3 regions of the Micromonospora sp. NPDC049274 genome follow, and region 2 is predicted to be linked to each of the others. Evidence: riboswitches for the same ligand, from Rfam matches in the RefSeq annotation. Region 2 holds a riboswitch; each other region holds the start of a gene.
The links. Region 2 has a riboswitch for cyclic di-AMP ahead of AB0K10_RS18310 (hypothetical protein). Riboswitches for the same ligand answer to the same signal wherever they lie in the genome.
Positions count from the first base shown of each region.

Region 1 (6,831 bases), on a different contig from region 2:
GGCCAGCGTGTACTGCAGCGGCGAGATCGCCTGGTAGGGAACGCCTGCCGGGTAGGCCGCCTGCTCCGGGTACGCCCGCCCGTACACCGGGATGGTGGCCCGGCCGGCCTTCGGGGTGGCCACCACGCCGACGGTCCAGGTGGCGGTCGGCGCGGACGCCGGGTTGTGGAACCAGGCCCGTTGCCCGAGGTACCAGATGGCCGTCCAGTCGCCCTGCCGCCCGGCCAGGGCGTACGTCTGGCCGGCGGAGGCCCGGGCGCCGTGGTCCGACACGTCCATCGTGTTCGGGGTGCCGTCCGGGCGCAGCGCGATGTCGTTCACCAGCGGCGCGTCCTCGGACGGCGCGGTGTGCAGCACCACCGACGAGGAGCCGCGCGGCGCGCACGGCGTTCCTGGGGTGACGCATCCGGTGAACGCCGGTTGGTTGGTCGCGTAGTCGGGGTCGATCCGGACCAGCCCGGTGGCCGGGGTGCCGGTGTCCAGGCGCGGCGCGTGCAGCAGGTCGAAGTAGTGCGTCCAGTCCCAGTAGGGGCCCGGGTCCCAGTGCATCCCACGCACTGTCGAGGCGATGGTGCCGGGCACGTTGTCGTGGCCGATGATGTGCTGGCGGTCCAGCGGGATGCCGTACCGCAGCGCCAGGTGCCGGACGAGCTTCGACGAGGTCCGGTACATCGCCTCGGTGTACCAGGTGCCCTGCGCGGCGAAGCCCTCGTGCTCCAGCCCGATCGACTTCGCGTTGACGTACCAGTTGCCGGCGTGCCAGGCGACGTCCTTGGTCTTGACGTGCTGGGCGATGTGCCCGTCCACCGAGCGCAGCGAGTAGTGCCAGCTCACGTACGTCGGGTCCTGGACGAGTTGCAGGGTGGTCGCCCAACTCGCCTCGGTGTCGTGGATGACTATGTACTCGATCTTCTGCCGGGCGGGCCGGTCGGAGAGGTCGTGGTTGCCGTAGTCGCCGTCGCCGAACGCCTCGTAGGGGGCGGGGATCCACTCACAGGACACGGTCCGGGGGCATTCCAGGCCGTCCGGGCGGGCGAGTCGTCGCAGGCCCAGCCGGTCCAGCCAGGAACGCTCGGGTCGTACCGCGCGGGCCGGCAGCGTGACCCGCTGGCCGTCGTCGGTCACGCGGGTCTCGCCCGCGCCGATGGTGGTGAAGACCTCGTCGGCGAAGGCCGCCGCGGCGTCGGCGCTGTCCGCGCCGGCGTAGCGGGCCACCGCGCCGTACCAGGTGGCCGGGTCGGTGCCGGCGCCGACCGGGGCGCCCACCTCCCGTTGGTACGCGGCCAGCAGCGCCGCCCCTCCCCGGATGTTGGTCGTGGCGTCGGTGCGCAGCGCCTCGGGGGCGGCGCCGGTCAGCGCGGCGGCGACGTCGACGGTCTGCAACGCGGCGCTGGGCGGCGCGGGATCCGTGGCCGGTGCGGGTGCCCGGACGGCACGGGAATCGTCGCCGCGCGGATCCTCGGTGCCGGCGTCGTGGTGGCCGCGCGCGGGTAGGGCGGCCACGTGGCGGGCGTCGGTCAGGTGCATGGGCCCGTAGCCGCCGCTGGTGCTCGGGGTGCCGGCGTTGCTGTCCCAGCGGGACTCCAGGTAGGAGACGCCGAGCAGTACGGCGGCCGGCACCCCGTACTCGGTCGACGCCGCGGCGTACTGCTGTTGACGGTCGGCGGCCGGCGCTGCGGAGGCGGGACCGGCGCTCAGCGGTACGGCTGTCGTTGCGGTGACCACCGCGACGACGAGCAGCGCGCGCCGGCCGGCGGACAGGGTTGGACTTTCCATCGAACCCCCTAGATTGCTGGTATCGGTCTGGTCACCTTCGCGCCGGCCGGGAGTCCGCGTCAATACCTTTCTATCTATCAAAGCGTGCAGAAAGAAACTTTCATTTACTCTCGGTGATCCCCTCCAATCGGTACGGAGTGTCACGGCCGTACGGGTTGCGGATCGGTAACGGCCGTCTCTACTCTGGTCATTTGTCGGCCCGGTAGCAGGTCTGCCCAGCCGGGCGGTAACGGACCGACACCGCCGAGTCGCTTGCGAGCGAGCCGGGGACCCAGGTTCCCCCGGGGTGAATCCGCAGCCAATGCGGTAGGGCGCCAACTTCCCGCCCGAACCCGTCAGCTAACCCGGTAGGCGGTCAGGAAGAAGGAGTACGGAACCCCGGTGGCCCTCCATGCCCCGCGGCCGTCGTCCGAACGGTCGGCCTCGGCCAACCCGACGTCGACCATGCCGCGTCCACGCTGGTCCCGCTTCACCACCGCCCTTGCCGCCCTGGTCGGCGTCGCCGTCGTCCTGACCGGCAGCGCCACGGCGGCGCACGCGGACCCGTCCGTCGCCGAGATCGAGCGCCAGATCGACGCCGACTGGAACAAGCTCGAACCGGTCATCGAACGGCACAACGCCACCCGCGCGGACCTGGCCGTGAAGCGCAAGCAGGCCGACACGCTCGCCGCTCGCATCACGCCCCTGGAACGCCAGGTCGACGCCGCGATGACCAAGGTCAGCGCGCTGGCCGTGCGGGCGTACATGGGCGAGAACCTGTCGACTGTCAACACGATGCTCGGCAGTCGGTCGCCCAGCGAGGTGGTCGGGCAGCTCGAGATGCTCGACCGGTTCGCCCACAACCAGCAGGAGGACGTCCGGCAGGTCGCCGACCTCCGCGACGAGCTGGCCCGGCAGAAGGCGCCGCTCGACGAGATGGTGGTCCAGCTGACCCGGACCGAAGCGCAGTTGGCGGCGAAGAAGAAGCAGATCAACGACGAGATCGACAGGCTGCAGAAGCTGCGCCTCAAGGTGTACGGCAACGGCGGCGGCGGTTCGCTGCGTCCGGCGCCCTGCCCGGCCAGCTACCCCGGCGGCGCCGCGGGCACGGCTGTCAAGTTCGCGTGCGCCCAGATCGGCAAGCCGTACGTGTGGGGTGCCGAGGGTCCGAACTCGTACGACTGTTCCGGGCTGATGCTCGCCGCGTGGGCGAAGGCCGGCGTGTCGCTGCCGCACAACGCCGCAGCGCAGAGCCGGGTGACCAAGAACGTCAGCAGGGGCGATCTGCGCGCCGGTGACCTGGTCTTCTACTACAGCGACATCCACCACGTCGGCATGTACGTCGGCGGCGGCTGGGTGGTGCACGCCTCCCAGGCCGGTCAGCCCGTCAAGATGAAGAAGGTCGACGACGGGCCGATCCACAGCTACGGCCGTCCCGGCTGACCGACGCCGGACGCAGCAGGGCCCGTCGCGATCTCATCGCGGCGGGCCCTCGTCGTCTCCTAGCGCGTCGGCCAGGCACGCCAGTTCTGCCAGGAGCGGCTCGGCGTCGGCCCTCGCTGACCCTGGTACCGCGAGCCGTAGACCACCGAGCCGTACGGGTGCTCGGCCGGCGAGGAGAGCCGGAAGATGCAGAGCTGGCCGATCTTCATGCCCGGCCAGAGGGTGATCGGCAGGTTCGCCACGTTGGACAGCTCCAGCGTCACGTGGCCGGAGAAGCCCGGGTCGATGAACCCCGCGGTGGAGTGGGTGAGCAGGCCGAGGCGGCCCAGTGAGCTCTTCCCCTCCAGCCGGCCGGCGAGCTGGTCGCCGAGCGAGATCACCTCCAGTGTCGAGGCGAGCACGAACTCCCCCGGATGCAGCACGAACGGCTCGCCGTCGGGCACCTCGACCACCGAGGTCAGGTCGTCCTGCTGCATGGCCGGGTCGATGTGGGTGTAGAGATGATTGTTGAAGACCCGGAACAGTCGGTCGAGTCGGACGTCGATGCTGGACGGTTGGACCAGGGTGGGCTCGAACGGCTCCAGGCCCAGCGTGCCGGTCTTGATCTCGGAGACCAGGTCACGGTCGGAGAGCAGCATCGGACCACCATAGCGAGGGCCGCGGTGACCAGCGTGTTGAGGTCGCTCCTCGTACATTTGTTCGATAGAATGCCCGCATGGCTTCCTGGTCCGAATTCGCCGCCGACGAGCCCCGCCTCGCCGACGGGATCCGCGTTCTCCTGCAGCAGTACGGGCCGGGCTTCGGCTATCTGGCCACGGTCCGCGCCGACGGCGGGCCCCGGGTCCACCCGGTCTCCCCGGTCATCACCGACGAGGGTCTCTTCTGTTTCATCATCGACTCGCCGAAGCGTCGTGACCTCGAACGGGACGGCCGCTACGCGCTGCACTCCTTCCCTTCGGAGGAGAGCGACGACGAGGCGTACGTGGCGGGCCACGCCTGGCCGGTCGCCGACCCGGGCCGGGTGGCCCGGTTGGCGCAGAGTGCCCGGGCCGAGCCGCAGGTCGACTGGCGGCTGTTCGAGTTCACAGTCGACGTGGCGATGTTGACCCGTCGCGAGCAGCACATCACAGGCGTTCCGGGTGTCACTCCGGGCCGCCCGGCAGTGCGGGTCTGGCTGGATCCGCAATCCCCGCCGGCGCCGGCCGCGCCTCTCTCCGTACCGCAGACGCGCCCGACCCGACGCAGCCGTGACGTCCAGTGCACGGCCGCCTGACCGCGGGCCCGGTCCGGTAAAAACGCCGGTGCCGGCTCCGTCGCGACGGAGCCGGCACCGGGTGTACGCGAGGAGAGCTACGCCGCGCGGTACGCGTTCCACGCGGTCAGCATGCGGCTCGCCTGCCCCGGGGTGAACTGGTACATGCACGAGTCGTAGGTGTAGTCCATGAAGTTGGTGATCGGGTCCAGGCCGGTCGCCGAGCAGGTGTTCCGCCCGGTCGGGCACTCGTAGGCCGGTGACGCCTCGGCCGGGGTGTCACCCACGCTGTCACCCGAGCCGCCGCAGCCACCCTGGAACGTGTGGTAGAGGTTCAGCCAGTGCCCGATCTCGTGGGTGCCGGTGTCGCCCTGGTTGTAGTTGGTGGCGGCGCCCCCCGGGAGGGACTCGTTGAGCACGACCACGCCGTCCATGCTGCTGAGCTTGCGCTGCGGGAAGGTCGCCCAGCCCAGCAGGTCGTCGCTCAGCTCACCGAGGTAGATGTTGAGGGTGCTCTTGCCGCCCACCCGCAGCGACGACTTCATCGAGCGCTCCGCTGACGAGCCGTCGACGATCGGGTACCAGGACGGGTTCGTCACTCGGTTGATCTTGTCGAGTCGGAAGGAGAAGGCGGTGGCCGCGCCGCCGGTCCCGCCCGCGTAGGCCTGGTTGAGCACGCTGATCTGCGAGGTGATCAGCGAGTCCGGGATGTTGCCGCCGGCCCGGGTGCTGTCCCGCTGGATCACGTGCACCACCACCGGGATGGTGACGGTGGCAAGCGTCGTGGCGCCTGCGCGGAAGTTGGCGCGCTCGCGCAGCGCCGTCGCGAGGTCGGCCTCGCGTTCGCGGACCTGCTTCGCGGTCAGCTCGTTGGGCTCGTGGGTGCTCGCCGCGCCGGGCCTCACCCGGGCGTCGGCGTGGCTGTCGGTCGGCTCCGCGCAGGCGCCACCAGGCGCCGCGGAGAAGGCCGAAGCAGCCGGAACGACGCCCACGGCAGCGGTGCTCAGCAGCAGCGCGAGGGTCGTCGATGCGACACCGGCGGCACGCCGGGTCAGCAGGTTGGGACGGAGTCCCATGGGCCCACCTCTTTCTCGCGGCGCGGCAGGGGGTGTGTCACGCCGTGGCTGGGAACGTGTGGCAGACGTTACAACCCATCGACGCATTTGAGAACGGACACATGTTGCCGCGCGGAGACTTTTTCGTGTCTGCAGGTGGTGCGGAGGCGACCTGCCGTCATCTCCCAGCCTCGGCGGGTGGTGGGACGGGTGCGCGGGGGTACCTGGGTGCACCGGCCCGGTGCCTCAGGTACAGTGGTGCCGCCTGCGGGTGTAGTTCAATGGCAGAACATCAGCTTCCCAAGCTGACAGTGCGGGTTCGATTCCCGTCACCCGCTCCACGCACGGAAGCCCTGGTCAGGACCGATGGTCCCGCTCAGGGCTTCCGTCGTTCTGGATGGCTGCAACGGGGCGCTGTGCCATCAGCCCGCCTCGGCGCCCGTCCCGTCGTCCTCGGCGGGCGGTCGCGTCCGACGCCTGCTCGGCTTGCGTCGGGCCGTCCTGACGGCCTTGTCGATCGCGTCGGCGATGACCTGGTCGGCCTCCCGATTGGCCTGCTGATGGATCAGCGCCGCATGGGGACTTTCGTGGCCCATCCGGGCCATGATGTCTCGCAGGCTGGCGCCGGGGCGCCCACGACGCGAGCGGTGCCTCGCCCGCATAGCCACTCATGTGCGGCGGTCCGGTGCGCGGGCTACCCGGCGGCGCAGCTGACGTTGTTGAGCGTGAACGCGATCGGCACCGCGTCGCTGGCCTGCCAGGTGCCCAGGACGCCGAAGACCACCGAGGCGCCCGGCGCCACCAGGGGGTTGTAGCTGGCGTTCCGGGCCGTGACGGTGGCACCGCTCTGTTGGGCGGTGGCGGACCAGGACTGGTCGATGTGCTGGTCACCGGGGAAGGTGAAGCCGAGCGTCCAACCGTTGACCGGCACGGTGCTGGTGTTCTTGATGGTGATCTGGGCGGTGAAGCCTCCCGGCCACTCGCTCCCGGTGCGGTAGCTCACGGTGCAGGGTGCCGCCGGCGGCGGGTCGATCGGCACCGTGGCGGTCTGGGTGAGCTCGCCGCCGGTGGCGTCGTCCTCTACCCAGACCGTGACCTGCAGACCGGTGGCCGTACAGCCGGAGGGCACGTGGTAACCCTCCTGCCAGCTGAAGGTCGCGCCCGGATCGACGGTGACCGTCCAGCCGGGCAGCGAGGGGAGGGCCGGGCAGCCGGTGGGGATGCCGGGGGTGGAGCCGACGAACCGGCCGTAGATCGCCGTGGAGACCTGTTGCTGTTGGGCGGTGCAGTTCTGCCCGACGGCCGTGGCCCTGACGACCTGGCCCG
Region 1 is NZ_JBFAQS010000003.1:274,140-280,970, forward strand. Features, by position in the region: gene AB0K10_RS07670 (peptidoglycan recognition family protein) at 1-1,776, opposite strand, end outside; cyclic di-AMP (ydaO/yuaA leader) riboswitch at 2,008-2,144, shown strand; gene AB0K10_RS07675 (NlpC/P60 family protein) at 2,221-3,198, shown strand; gene dcd (dCTP deaminase) at 3,258-3,836, opposite strand; gene AB0K10_RS07685 (pyridoxamine 5'-phosphate oxidase family protein) at 3,914-4,471, shown strand; gene AB0K10_RS07690 (zinc metalloprotease) at 4,549-5,526, opposite strand; tRNA gene AB0K10_RS07695 (tRNA-Gly) at 5,773-5,846, shown strand; gene AB0K10_RS07700 (hypothetical protein) at 5,928-6,101, opposite strand; gene AB0K10_RS07705 (cellulose-binding domain-containing protein) at 6,200-6,831, opposite strand, start outside.
Region 1: another riboswitch for cyclic di-AMP. It lies ahead of AB0K10_RS07675 (NlpC/P60 family protein); the one in region 2 lies ahead of AB0K10_RS18310 (hypothetical protein).

Region 2 (6,831 bases):
CGACTGTCGACGCACCCGGCGCCGCGGACGCCCCGGCAGCTACCGCCGCCTGACAGGGCGAGGGCCGCCCCGCGGGGTGCGGGACGGCCCTCGGACTCCTGAGCGGTGGGTCAGAGCAGCGACATGTGCACGTGGTCGGTGTGGTTCGACGGCCCGCTGTACGACTTCCAGCCGGTCGCCGGGAACCAGATCTGCCGGTTCCAGATCACGTAGTAGATGCCGAGGCGGTCGGCGTTGCGGATGAGGAACGCGGCGACGTTGTTGCCGTACATGCGGGTGTCGTTGTTGTGCCACGGGCTGAAGCCGCTCTTCTGCAACGACCAGTCACAGGCGCGGCCCTTCGGGTGCTCGTACGGGCCACCGTTGCGGTGGCAGCCGACGAACCGGTTGAACCCGGCCCGTTTGACCTCCTTGTACGCGTGCAGCGTGCGGGGCGTGACGCAGCCGGAGGTGGTGGGGTCCTTCTCGCTGCACGACTGCGGCTTCCAGTCACCGTCGGCGGTGCGACCCGGGCCGATACGGGCGACCGGCGAGGTGGCGTCCACCAGGCCGCCGGTGAAACCCTGACCGCCGACGAGCGCGAGCGACTTCTCCGCGTCGCGCTTGTCCTTCGCCATCAGGGCGGTCTGCTTCTGCTGCTCGCGGACCTCCGCGTCGAGGGCCAGCTTGGCCTGCTCGGCGCGGGCCTTGACCGCGTTGACCTCGGCGAGCTTCTTCTCGTTGACCATGTTCATCTCGTCGAGCGCCGCGGCCCGTTGGACGAACGAGTCCGGGGCGTCGCTCTCCAGCAGCATCGCGATCGCGCCGACGCGCCCGGTCCGGTACGACTGGGCGGCGATCTGCGCGACCTGCGGCGCCAGCGCGGCCAGGTCGGCCTTGGCCCGCTCGACCTCCAGCGAACGCTCGAGCTGCCGCTTCTTGGATTGGTCCAGCTTGGACTTGGCCGCCACGTAGTCCCGGTTGGTCTGCTCGATCACGTCGTCGAGCAGCTTGGGCTCGTCCTCCTGCTCGTGCCCGGACGGTGTGGGGGTCGTCGGGGCGGCGTGGGCCGGGAGGGGTCCGGCGAACACGGTCAGCGCGGCGAGCACGGCCACCACGGGTGTCAACCAGCGGCGTAGGGGTGCCGTCACAATGTTCCCTTCCGTCGACCGCCGACCGGGTTAGCTGACGGGTTCGGGGCGGAAGTGGCCCCTACCGCTGGCGCGGATTCACCCCACGTGCCTGGGTCCCCGGCTCGCCGGTTGGCGATTGGGCGGTGGCACCGCAGGCGCCGCTGCGCGCCTTCGTCGGTGACCGGCAGCGAGGTTACCCGAGAATCCACCGCCTGAGCTACGTCCCGATACCCACTAAAAGCGTCATTTCGCCATGGCGTTGAGTGACCAGTGACGCGGTTCTCAGGGGGGATGCCCGATCCGGTCACGCTGAGGAGTGTCACCATGCCGTATCCGTGCTCCTGTTCGGCTCTGGCCACCGGGCGGTGGCGGTGGATGGGGGTGGACGCCGCTCCGGATCGGGCCCGTCGGGCCGACCCGTTGGCGGGGAGCTGAGGGCGGCCAGTGCCTCCGTCCGGTCCGCACGGGGGCGCGGCGTCAGGGCGTCGGCGTCCGCGCCCCGCACCGGCGTCGACCCGGCCGCGCTCACCGCCGCGGCCAGCCCGGTGGTGAGGGGTACGGCGGCGCGTCGTACCCGGGGCGGGGCGGGGCGAGCGGAACTGCTGTGGTCGGAACCCAATGCGAGACTCCCAACGATCCGGTGCGGGGTACGTGCCGACGGGCCGGGCGGTTCACCTCCGCCGGACGAACACGGTGACGAGCGCATCGGATGGCTGGCTGACGAACGGGCGGTCACGCACAGTGACCGGCCGGCCCGGCTGGTACGTGCCGGCGCCGCTGTCTGGCGGTGCCGGCGCCCGACTGTGTGGCGGGGACCGGTGGGCCATCGTCGGAAATGGTAGTCACGGCGGGAGCCGTCTGCCGGCTCAGCCGCGCTTCATGAGTCGGCCGACGGCCGCCATCATCTCGGTGGCCATCTCGTCGGCCCGGCCCTCGGCCGCTCCCTCGTGCATGCAGTGCCGGGCGTGCCCGTCGAGCAGGCCCAGGGCCACCTTGTCGAGAGCGGCCTGGATCGCGGAGATCTGGGTGAGCACGTCGATGCAGTAGCGGTCGTCGTCGACCATCTTCTCGATGCCCCGGACCTGGCCCTCCACGCGGCGGAGCCGCGCGAGCAGCTGGTCCTTGCTGGCGGTGTACCCGCGGATCGGGGTGGGAGCGGTCATGACGACGAGGATAGCGTACCCCTGGGGGGTATGGTACCGTCCCTTCCTGCCGGATACCCCCACCGGGTACCGGTACGTGAACGGACACCGGTCTGACTCGGCCTTACCCCTGGGGGGTATAGGCTGGCGGACGATGAAGGGAGAGCTTCGATGGTCGACACGATGTACCAGGTGCGCGGCATGACCTGCGGGCACTGCGTCAGCGCCGTCAGCGCCGAGGTGGGCGCCATTGCCGGCGTGCGCGACGTGCAGGTGGATCTCGCCAGCGGCCGGGTCACCGTCACCAGTGAGCAGCCCGTGGCCACCGAGTCCGTTCGGGCCGCAATCGACGAGGCCGGTTACGACCTCGTCGAGGCGTGAGCGGGAGGCTCGAGGTGAACACGGTGACCAGGCTGGGCGGGTTCGCCCTCGGTCTCGCGGCGGTCTTCGGCGCGGCGTACGGGATCGGCCGGGTGGTCGACCCGGCCGCCCCGGCCGCCCGGAGCGGGCACGACGGCGGCGCCGCCCACACCTCGGGCCCCACCACCCACGACGAGGTGACCGATCGGGTTCCCGGTGGCCTGCTCGTCTCCGACCGGGGTTACACACTCGTTCCGGTGGCCGCCCCGGCAGGCGAGTTCGCCTTCCGCGTCGGTGGACCGGACGGCCGCCCGGTGACCAGGTACGACGTGGCGCACGACAAGCGGATGCACCTGATCGTCGCCCGCCGGGACCTGTCCGGTTTCCGCCACGTGCACCCCGACCTGGCTCCCGACGGCACCTGGCGGGTCGACACCCCGCTGGCCGGTCCCGGGCAGTGGCGGGCGTTCGCCGACTTCACCCCGACCGGGGGTGAGCCCCTGATCCTCGGGGTGGACGTGACGGTCCCCGGTGAGTTGACCGAACGGCCGCTGCCCGCCCCGGCGAGCAGCACCACCGTCGACGGGTACACGGTCACCCTGGCCGGCACGCCGCAGCCCGGCCGCACGTCGCCACTCACCCTTACCGTCAGCCGGGACGGGCGGCCGGTCACCGACCTGGAGCCCTACCTGGGGGCGTACGGGCACCTGGTGGCGTTGCGCCGCGGCGATCTCGCGTACCTGCACGTCCACCCGGACGGAACGCCCGGCGACGGGCGCACCCGACCCGGTCCGCAGGTCACCTTCCTCGCCGAGGTGCCGTCGGCCGGCAGCTACCGGCTCTACCTCGACTTCCGGCACGGCGGGCGGGTGCACACCGCCGAGTTCACAGTCGTTGCCGACGCCGCCGCGACCGGTGCCGGCCCCACCCCGGGTGGACCGTCCTCGACCGGCGGCGCCGAGCACGGCACCCCCGGCCACGGGCACAACTGACGGGACCAGACGATGACCACCACCAGCAGACCCCTGCCCGAGGCGCCGAACCGGATCGAGCTGGCCATCGGGGGAATGACGTGCGCCGCCTGCGCCGCCCGGATCGAGAAGAAGCTGAACCGGATGGACGGGGTGAGCGCCACAGTCAACTACGCCACCGAGAAGGCCACGGTCCGGTACGCCGACGGTGTCACCCCGGACGACCTGATCGACACGGTGCAGAAGACGGGCTACACGGCGGCCCTGCCGGCCCCGCCGACGACCGAGCAGCCGGCCGACCCGCTGCGGGGTCCGCGTACCCGGCTGTGGGTGTCGGTGGCGCTCAGCGTGCCGGTGGTCGTGCTGGCCATGGTGCCGCCCTGGCAGTTCGACTACTGGCAGTGGCTGTCACTGACCCTTGCGGCTCCGGTGGTGGTCTGGGGCGGGCTGCCGTTCCACCGGGCCGCCTGGACCAACCTGCGGCACGGCGCCGCGACCATGGACACGCTGGTCTCGCTGGGCACCCTGGCCGCGTTCGGCTGGTCACTCTGGGCGCTCTTCCTGGGCGACGCGGGGATGCCCGGGATGACGCACCCGTTCCGCTTCGACATCACGCGCACCGACGGCGCCGGCACCATCTACCTGGAGGCGGCCGCCGGGGTGACCGTGTTCATCCTGGCCGGCCGCTACTTCGAGGCCCGGTCCAAGCGGACCGCCGGGGCGGCCCTGCGCGCCCTTCTCGAACTCGGCGCCCGGGACGTGGCGGTGCTGCGCGACGGGGTGGAGACGCGGATCCCGGTGGACCGGCTCGCCGTCGGTGACCGGTTCGTGGTCCGCCCCGGCGAGAAGATCGCCACCGACGGGGTCGTCGACGAGGGCACGTCCGCCGTCGACGCCAGCATGCTGACCGGTGAGTCGGTGCCGGTCGAGGTCGGGCCGGGCGACGGCGTGGTCGGCGCCACGATCAACGCGGGCGGCCGGCTGGTCGTCACCGCCACCCGGATCGGCGCGGACACGCAGCTCGCCCGGATGGCCGACCTCGTCGAGCAGGCGCAGAGCGGCAAGGCGGCCGTGCAGCGGCTGGCCGACCGGCTCTCCGGCGTCTTCGTGCCGATCGTCATCACCCTGGCGGTGGGCACCCTCGGCTGGTGGCTCGGCACCGGCGCCGGTCCGACCGCCGCGTTCACCGCCGCCGTGGCCGTGCTGATCATCGCCTGCCCATGTGCCCTCGGGCTGGCCACGCCTACCGCGCTGTTGGTCGGCACGGGCCGTGGCGCCCAGCTCGGCGTGCTGATCAAGGGACCGGAGGTGCTGGAGTCGACCCGTCGGGTCGACACCGTCGTACTGGACAAGACCGGCACTGTGACGACTGGTCGGATGACGTTGGTGGACGTCGTGCCGGCGAGCGGTGAGGTCCGCGCCGAGTTGCTTCGGCTCGCCGGGGCCGTGGAGGCCGCCTCCGAGCACCCGATCGCCCGGGCCGTCGCCGCGGGTGCCGTCGAGGCCGGAGCGCTGCCCCCGGTGACCGGTTTCGCCAACCTCGAAGGGTCGGGCGTCACCGGCACCGTCGACGGGCGGGCCGTACTGGTCGGCCGGCCCCGGCTGCTGCGCGAGCGCGGCGTCGACGTACCGCCGGAGGTCGACCGGGCCGTGCGGGACGCCGAGGCCGCCGGACGTACGGCGATCGTCGCCGGCTGGGAAGGACGGGCGCGGGGTGTGCTCGCGGTCGCCGACGTGGTCCGGCCCACCAGCCGGACAGCCGTGGCTCGGCTGCGTGCGCTGGGGCTCACCCCGGTCCTGCTGACCGGGGACAATCCCACAGTGGCCCGGGCGGTCGCCGCCGAGGTGGGCATCGACGAGGTGATCGCCGAGGTGCTGCCCGCCGGGAAGGTCGACGTCGTCCGGCGGCTGCAGGCGCAGGGGCGGTCGGTGGCGATGGTGGGGGACGGGGTGAACGACGCGCCGGCACTTGCCCAGGCCGACCTGGGGTTGGCCATGGGCACCGGCACCGACGTGGCGATCGAGGCGTCCGACCTCACCCTCGTCCGGGGCGACCTGGATGCGGCGGTGGACGCCATCCGACTGTCCCGGCGCACGCTCGGGATCATCCGGGGCAACCTGTTCTGGGCCTTCGGTTACAACGTGGCAGCCCTGCCGCTGGCCGCCGCCGGGCTGCTCAACCCGATGATCGCCGGTGCCACGATGGCGCTGTCCTCGGTCTTCGTGGTGGCCAACAGCCTGCGGCTGCGTCGGTTTCGCTCGGCCACCGATCGCGGATTGTGACGATGGTGATGGTTGGGCCGGCGATGACGGGGGTACCTCTGCTGTCGTAGCGACGCTTGCAATGGAGGTTGGCAATGGGATTCGACGACAAGATCAACAACGCCACCGAGGACGCGACCGGCAAGCTGAAGGAAGGCGCCGGTCGGGCCACCGACAACGAGCAGCTCGAGGCCGAGGGTCGCGCTGACCAGTCCACGGCCAAGCTCAAGCAGGCCGGCGAGAAGATCAAGGACGCCTTCAAGAGCTGACGTACGACGTAGCAGAACGCCGGGCCGGTGAGTTTCACCGGCCCGGCGTTGCTGTCTGTCCCGGACCGGGAACCCTGAGATCCCCCTGATTCCGCTGTCGACCGCACCGCCGCGCGCTGTTACCTGCTAACTTCTGTTGGCATGTGCAAGGGCTGGTTATGAGTGCCGCCTCACCGCCGACCGGCGACGACCTGGTCCGGATGCTGGCCACCCTGGCCAACCCGCACCGGCTGCGGGTCGTCGCCGCGCTGGCCCGTGAGCGTGCCTATGTCAGCGGGCTGGCCCGGCAACTGGGCATCAGCCGGGCGCTGTTGCAGGTCCACCTACGGAAGCTGGCGGCGGCCGGGCTGGTCACCGCTCGCCTGGAGTTGTCGGAGGACGGGAAGGCCATGAACTACTACGAGGTGGAGCCGTTCGTGCTCACACTCACCCCCGAGGTCATCGCGGCGGCGGTCCAGACGCTCACCGTGCCCGACTCGGCCGAGCAGTCCGGAGCGGACCGATGAGCGAGCACGACTGGACCGAGGTGGTCGGCGCGATCGGCATCTTCGGTTTCCTGATCAGCGTGGTCACGGTGACAGTCGTCCAATTCGCCAAGACCCGGCGGGCCCGGTACGAGGCGGCCCGCGCGGACGACTACCGCCGGCTCGCCGAGACGGCCGCTCAGTCCCAGGCGGAGAACGCCCGCCTGCTCGCGGCCATGGACGGCCGGCTG
Region 2 is NZ_JBFAQS010000009.1:40,488-47,318, forward strand. Features, by position in the region: gene AB0K10_RS18305 (carbonic anhydrase) at 1-53, shown strand, start outside; gene AB0K10_RS18310 (hypothetical protein) at 111-1,130, opposite strand; cyclic di-AMP (ydaO/yuaA leader) riboswitch at 1,135-1,265, opposite strand; gene AB0K10_RS18315 (metal-sensitive transcriptional regulator) at 1,979-2,275, opposite strand; gene AB0K10_RS18320 (copper ion binding protein) at 2,426-2,635, shown strand; gene AB0K10_RS18325 (hypothetical protein) at 2,650-3,606, shown strand; gene AB0K10_RS18330 (heavy metal translocating P-type ATPase) at 3,619-5,868, shown strand; gene AB0K10_RS18335 (CsbD family protein) at 5,943-6,116, shown strand; gene AB0K10_RS18340 (helix-turn-helix domain-containing protein) at 6,275-6,622, shown strand; gene AB0K10_RS18345 (hypothetical protein) at 6,619-6,831, shown strand, end outside.

Region 3 (6,831 bases), on a different contig from region 2:
TTCCGACCTGCCGAGGACGGTCTCACGGGTCACCACGGGCATCGCGGCCCCACTGTTGCTGGGCCTGCTCGCCACCGCTGTCAGTGGTCGAGCGCTCGTGGCCTACCTGGCCCTGATCGTCCTGGCCCACCTCTGGTTTGAACGACGACTGGGGTCACGCTGATCGGGGCTGATCTGGCAGGAAGGGGCCCCTCCCTTCGAATCTGACCGACCAATCAGTCATCCAGACGGAATGGAACCCTTCATGAGCAGGATCCGCCCCCTCGCCGCCGCCACCTTCCTCCTGGGCCCGACGATCTATCTCGCCGCCGAAGCGATCACGGCCGCGGCGTGGACGTCGCCCGGCTACAGCTACGCCGACAACTGGATCAGCGACCTCGGATCCGCAACGGCCGGGGTGTTCCAAGGCCGCGAACTCGACTCGCCGCTGCACGTCGTGATGAACTCCGGCTTCATCGTCCAGGGCATCCTCTTCGGGATCGCCGCAGTGCTGCTGTCGCGGACGATCAGCGGGCGGGCCCGAACCTTCACTGCCGTGACGGGGGTCGTGACCATGATCGGCTACATCCTTGTCGGAACCTTCCACGGTTCCCTGCAGGCGCAGGAGAACGGCACGCTTCCCCTGCACTTCGCCGGAGCAACGCTGGCGATCGTCGGCGGGAACGTGCTCGCCCTCGTCCTGGGCGTCCACTGGCGAAAGGCTCCCGAGACGCGGTTGATCGGCCTCGTCGGCCTCGTCGTCGGAGCATTCGGCCTGGTCTCCGTGGTCGCTCTCTTTCTCACCTTCGGTGCCGGCCTGCCCTCGGGGGCGATCGAACGCGGCTCCGTCTACACGATCGTCATCTGGCAGGTCGCCGTCGCCATCGCACTCCTCCGCGTCCGGGCCGACTCTCGCGCACCACGCGTTGCCGCGACCAGCGCATCCGCAGGCACGGCATCCACCGGCAACTGACCCGTCCGGGGGGACTGTGCCACGAGCGGCACCCCTCTCTGCCACAGTGTCGGCAGCAGAAGGTATCCAACTCGGTGAACTGGTGGCGTGTCGGTGTCGCGACGTGACGACCTGGAGGCCAGGTTTCCCGGCCTGCTCGACGCGTCCTGGGGTGCCATGGCGAGATGGCGGCCGTCGCCATGGCCGGGGGTGACCCGGTCAGGGCGATGCCGGTGCCGTGCTACGCCGCGATACTCCGCCACGAAAGGGTCAGCCGTGCGGCACGCCTGCTACCGGCTTGTCATCGAGGAATTCCTTCAGGATCGCGGTGAACCGCGCCGGCTGCTCCTCGGCGGGGTAATGGCCGCAGCCGTCGAGAACAACGCCGGTGACGTCGTCGGCCGCCAGCCGCATCGTCTGGGCGGCGCTCGCGCCGCTCCACAGCGCGCCACCGACGGCGAGCACCGGCAGCGTCAGCCGGGTCCTGCTGCGCTGCTCGTTCTGCGCGATCGTCTCGTCCAGCGCCCGGTAGTACTCGAAGCTCGCCCGCAGCGCGCGAGGATCCGCAGCGATCGCGTCGACGTAGACGTCGACGGCGTACGCGGGGATCGCGGTGGGGGTGGCGGCCTTGGTGGCGAACTGCCAGCCGAAGAAGAGTCGCTCCCGACCCCGGACCAGTTCCTCGTTCAGGTCGGTGAGCCGGTTGAAGCCGAACTGCCAGAGTTTCTGATTGACCGCCGCCGGGCTGAAGGCCGGCGGGGAGGGCGAGAGACCGGGGATCATTGCTTCGAGGACGGCGAGTCGGCCCACCCGCTCGGGGTAGTCGGCAGCCAGCGCGTACCCGGTCCACGTGCCGATGTCGTGACCGACAACGTCGAACCGGTCGTGCCCGAGCGCGGCCATCAGAGCGACCAGATCGGCGGCCAGTGTGCCGGCGTCGTAACCGTCGTCGGGCTTGTCGGAGAGCCCGGCTCCGCGCGAGTCGACGGCGACGACGGTGTGTTCGCGGGCGAGTGCGGGCATTACTTCCCGCCAGGCGTACCAGGTCTGCGGCCACCCGCCGACCAGCAGCAGCGGCGGGCCGTCCCCGCCGGTGACCGCGTGCAACCGCAGCCCGTCCAGCTCCACCAGCCGGCTGGTGAAGACGTCGGCGAACCCGTCGGGCAACTGCAGCGAACTCAGGTTTGTCATGCCGGCACCATATGCATGATGGAACGATCGGTACAAGACCATTGGAACGATCGTTACAAGATGTGTAGACTCACGATCATGGCGGGCCGCAAGCAGTTCGACGTGGACGAGGCGCTACGACGCGCGATGCATGTCTTCTGGCGCTGGGGCTATTCGGAGGCCTCGATCGACCGCCTGACCGAGGGCACGGGCCTGGGTCGGGGTTCGCTGTACGGCACGTTCGGCGACAAGAGCACCCTCTTCCGCAAAAGCCTGCAGCGGTACGCGCAGACCTACCACCCGCTGTACGAGCAGGCACTGGCCGGCCCTCACTCGAGCCCGAGCGCGGTTGTGGCCGCGTACCTGCAGGTCACCCTGAACCGCATCGCCGACCCGACGGTGCCCGACGGCTGCCTGCTCACGGTGTCGGCAACGCAGTTCCCGGCTCTCGACGCGGAAGGCCAGGCGACGGTTCGCGCCATGATCGACGGTTTGCGAGCGATGCTGCAGCAGGCGTTGCGGGCGGCGGGGGCCGATGAGCGGGAGGCGGCAGAGCTGGCGTTGTGCACGCTGGCGACAAACAAATCGCTTGCGGTGCTGAGCCGCGCCGGCTTCTCGAGCGACGACCTGGCAACAGTCGCCGCAGCCGCCGGCCGCACTGCCGGGAGGCCACTGCCGCTACCGTGAGTAAAGATGCGATCGCATCATCAGACAAACGTCGCTGCTCTCAGTACACCGACAGGTGTACGTGGTTGGTGTGGTCGCTGGACGGGTCGCCGTTGCCTCCGCTGTACGACTTCCACCCACTGCTGGGCAGCCAGATCTGCCTGTACCAGATCACGTAGAGCACGGCGAGCCGGTCGGAGTTGCGGATGAAGTACGCGGCCAGGTTGCTGCCGTACGTCTTGTCGGCGCCTGTGGCGTCACCGCCGAACCCGCCCTTCGCCGCGGCGAAGTCGCAGGCCCGACCCTTGGGGTGTTCGCCGGAGCCGCCGGAGCGGTGACAGGAGACGTAGTGGGTGAAGCCGGCGGCCTTGGCCTGGTTGAGGGCGTGCAGGGTGCGCGGGGTGATGCAGCCGCTGGCCGGGGTGGGGTCGTTGATGCTGCATGACTCGGACGGCCAGGAGCCGTCGGAGTTTCGCGGCGCGGGCTGGGCGTTGGCGGTGGAGGTGCCCCGGTTGGAGCTGGTGTCGGCGGCGGTGGTGCGCGGCTTGCTGGTGGCGACAGTCAGGGCCCGCTCGGCCTGCTCCTTGCGCTTGGCCATCACCTCGACCTGCTTGCGCTGCTCGCGGATCTCGCCGTCCAGGGCGAGGCGGGTGCGGTTGGCCTCGTCGCGGGTGGCGTGCAGCTCACGCAGCACCCGGTCCTCGTTGGCGGCCACCACGTCCAGCGAGGCCGCCCGGTCCATGAAGCCCTCGGGGGTGTTGGTGTTGAGCAACGCCGAGACGGTGCTGAGGCGGCCGGTGCGGTACGCCACGCCGGCGATCTCGCCGACCTTGCCGCTGCGTACGGTCATCTCGGCTTCGGTGGTCTTCAGCTTGGCCGCGAGTTGCCGCTGCCGCTGGACGGAGGTGTCCAGGGCGCGCTTGGCGTCCAGGTAGCCCTTGCTGGCGGCCTCGAGTTGGGCTCGCAGCGCGGGGGTGCCGCCCTCCTCGTCGCCGTCGGGCGCCGCGGCGGCCCGCAGGCCGCCGGGGGGAGCGGCGGTGGCGGCGCCGATCGGTACCGCCACGCCGAGGGTGACCATCATGACGATCAGTGCCGCGAGTCGGGCGGCAGGTGGTCGTGCTGGTGCCACTACGCATGTCCTTCCGTCAGCCGCCGACCGGGTTAGCTGACGGGTTCGGGACGGAAGATCCCTACCGCTGACGCGGATGCACCCCAGGAACATGGTTCCCCGGTTCGCCCTCTCGGGTGATTAGGCGGCGGCCGCCACCGGCGCCGGGAGGGCGCCGCCGGGTGGTGGCCGGGACCGAGCCTACCGGGACAGGTGGGACGCGTGCAGTCGATGTGACGGAAGGTGGCCGCATCACCACCGAAAATGACGGCGAAACGGTCTGTCCGTCACGTAGATGATCACCACTCGATCGAACCGCAGGCACCCGGGGCGGCCCCGGGCTCGATCTGCAGCGTGGCGTGCTCGATGCGGAAGTCCTCCCGCAGGGCGGTACGCGCCGCGGTGAGGACCGCGCCGACCTCCGCGCCGGGCGCCATGATCAGGTGTGCGGAGGCCACATCCATGCCCGAGGTGAGCGTCCAGACGTGCAGGTCGTGCACCTCGACCACGCCGGGCACCGTGGCCAGGCGATCGTGCACGGCGGTGACCTGGAGGTGTTCCGGGGCGGCCTGCACCAGGATGCGGACGGCGGCGCGCCCCAGCCGCCAGGTGCGCGGCAGGATGAACACGCCGATGGCGACCGCGACAAGCGGGTCGGCCCACCACCAGTCGGTGAGCGTGATGAGCAGCGCCGCGCCGATCACGCCGAGCGAGCCGAGCAGGTCGCCGAGCACCTCCAGGTAGGCGCCCTGGAGGTTGATGCTCTCCCGGGCGCCGGCGCGCAGCAGCGCGAACGCGCCCAGGTTCGCGAGCAGGCCGAGGACGGCCACCGCGAGCATCGGGCCGGTCAGCACCTCGTGGGGGTCGCCGAACCGGCCGATCGCCTCGATCACCACGTAGACCGCCACGCCGGAGAGCAGGACGGCGTTGGCCAGGGCGGCGAGCACCTCGAGGCGGTAGAGCCCGAAGGTGCGCTGTGGGTCGCCGGTGGCCCGTCGGGTGGCGGTGATCGCGGCGAGCGCCATCCCGATGCCGAGCACGTCGGTGAACATGTGCCCGGCGTCGGAGAGCAGGGCGAGCGAGCCGGTGTGGAAGGCGGCCACACCCTCGACCACCATCAGGGTGGCGAGCAGCCCGAACGCGGCCCAGAGGCGGCCCCGGTGCTGGTGGGCGGCGTTGGCGACCGACGCGTGGTGGTGGTCATGACCTGCTCCCACGAGATCCACCCTCCGTCGCCACCCGGGACCCGGTCAAATGTATGCTCACATCGCTATGTATGCAACTGTACGGACGGGTCCGACCGCCGACACCGCCAACGGGCAGGTCAGCCGGTCGGGTCGATGGTGGTGAGCCGCTGGGTGGCCCGGGAGAGCGCCACGTAGAGCGTCCGGACGCCGGAGCCCGGATCGGCCCGGATCTCGCTCGGGGCGACCAGCACCACTCCGTCGTACTCCATGCCCTTGGCCTCCAGGCTGGTCACGACCTGCAGCCTCGCCGCGCCGAGCGTGCCGAGCCAACCGGCGACCTCGTCGCGGCGGGTGACCGGCGTGATCACCCCGACCGTGCCGTCCACCTCGGCCAGCAGGCCGGTCGCCGCCTCCACGATCGCGGTCTCCAGCCCGGCCGGCGGTACCACCAGTTCGACCGGATCGATCCCGGTGGAACGGACGGCCGTCGGCAGCGACAGGTCCGGGTAGAGCCGGCGAATCTCCGCCGCCGCCACCGCGAAGATCTCCGCCGAGTTGCGGTAATTGGTGGTGAGCGTGAAATCGTGCCGCTTGCGTCGGCCCAGCGCCTGGTCCCGGGCGCGGGTCAGCTCCTCCGGATCACCGGTCCACGCCGTCTGCGCCGGGTCACCCACAACCGTCCAGGAGGCCAGACGGCCACGCCGTCCCACCATTCGCCACTGCATCGGCGAGACGTCCTGCGCCTCGTCCACCACCACGTGCGCGTACTCCCGGTAGTCCTCCGGGCGCTCCCGGGCCGCCGCCCGGGCGGCCCGCTGCCGGTCGTTGGCGGTGCTCAGTTCCCGGACTCCGCCAGCGAGCTGGAAGGGGTCGCGGCGGGCCCGCGCCGGCTGGAGCGGCTTACCGAGCAGCGCGTCCAACTCGTCGAGCAGCGCCACGTCCGCGATGGTCAGACCCGCGGTGTCCAGGCTCTGGTACGCCGCGGTGAGCAACCGGATCTCCGCGCCGGAGAGGATACCGCCGGCGTACCGACGCAGCCGCTCCGGTCGAGCCAGCCAGCCGAGCACGTGCCGGGGGTGCAGGCGCGGCCACCACGCCTTGAGGAACTCCCGGAACTCCGCCCGCTCGGCGATCTCGCCCTCGAAGGCCCGCTGCTCCGGCAGTCGGGTGATGCCGACCGCACGGGCCTGCGCCCAGAGCGCGGCGAACACCCCGTCGAAGCCGGCCCGACGGACCTCGTTGCGCCGGGCGCCGCGGTGCAGCGCGCGGTCCCGGATCCGGTCCAGCTCGGCCCGGTCCAGCCGCAGCAGCGTCCCCCGGTAGAGCAGTCGCAGCTCACCCGGGCCGCCCGGCACCGCGTCCCGGACGGCGCGCTCCAGCACCCGGCGCATCCGCAGCGAGCCCTTCACCGCCGCCACCTCGGGCGGGTCGGTGCGGGTGGCGGTCATGCCCGGAAAGAGGGAACCCAGCGAGTGCAGGGTCGCCGTGTCCTCACCGAGCGAGGGCAGCACCGAGGCGATGTACTCGACGAAGACGGTGGACGGTCCGACGACCAGGATGCCCCCTCCGGCGTACCGGCTGCGGTCGGAGTAGAGCAGGAAGGCCGCCCGGTGCAGGGCGACCGCCGTCTTGCCGGTGCCCGGCCCGCCCGCGACGATCGTCACCCCGGAGCCGGGCGACCGGATCGCCTCGTCCTGCTCCCGCTGGATCGTCGCCACGATGTCGCGCATGCCCCGACCGGTGGCTCGCGAGAGGGTGGCCAGCAACGC
Region 3 is NZ_JBFAQS010000006.1:297,417-304,247, reverse strand. Features, by position in the region: gene AB0K10_RS14490 (low temperature requirement protein A) at 1-163, shown strand, start outside; gene AB0K10_RS14485 (DUF998 domain-containing protein) at 245-952, shown strand; gene AB0K10_RS14480 (alpha/beta hydrolase) at 1,202-2,122, opposite strand; gene AB0K10_RS14475 (TetR/AcrR family transcriptional regulator) at 2,201-2,788, shown strand; gene AB0K10_RS14470 (hypothetical protein) at 2,829-3,848, opposite strand; cyclic di-AMP (ydaO/yuaA leader) riboswitch at 3,902-4,033, opposite strand; gene AB0K10_RS14465 (cation diffusion facilitator family transporter) at 4,175-5,092, opposite strand; gene AB0K10_RS14460 (AAA family ATPase) at 5,200-6,831, opposite strand, start outside.
Region 3: another riboswitch for cyclic di-AMP. It lies ahead of AB0K10_RS14470 (hypothetical protein); the one in region 2 lies ahead of AB0K10_RS18310 (hypothetical protein).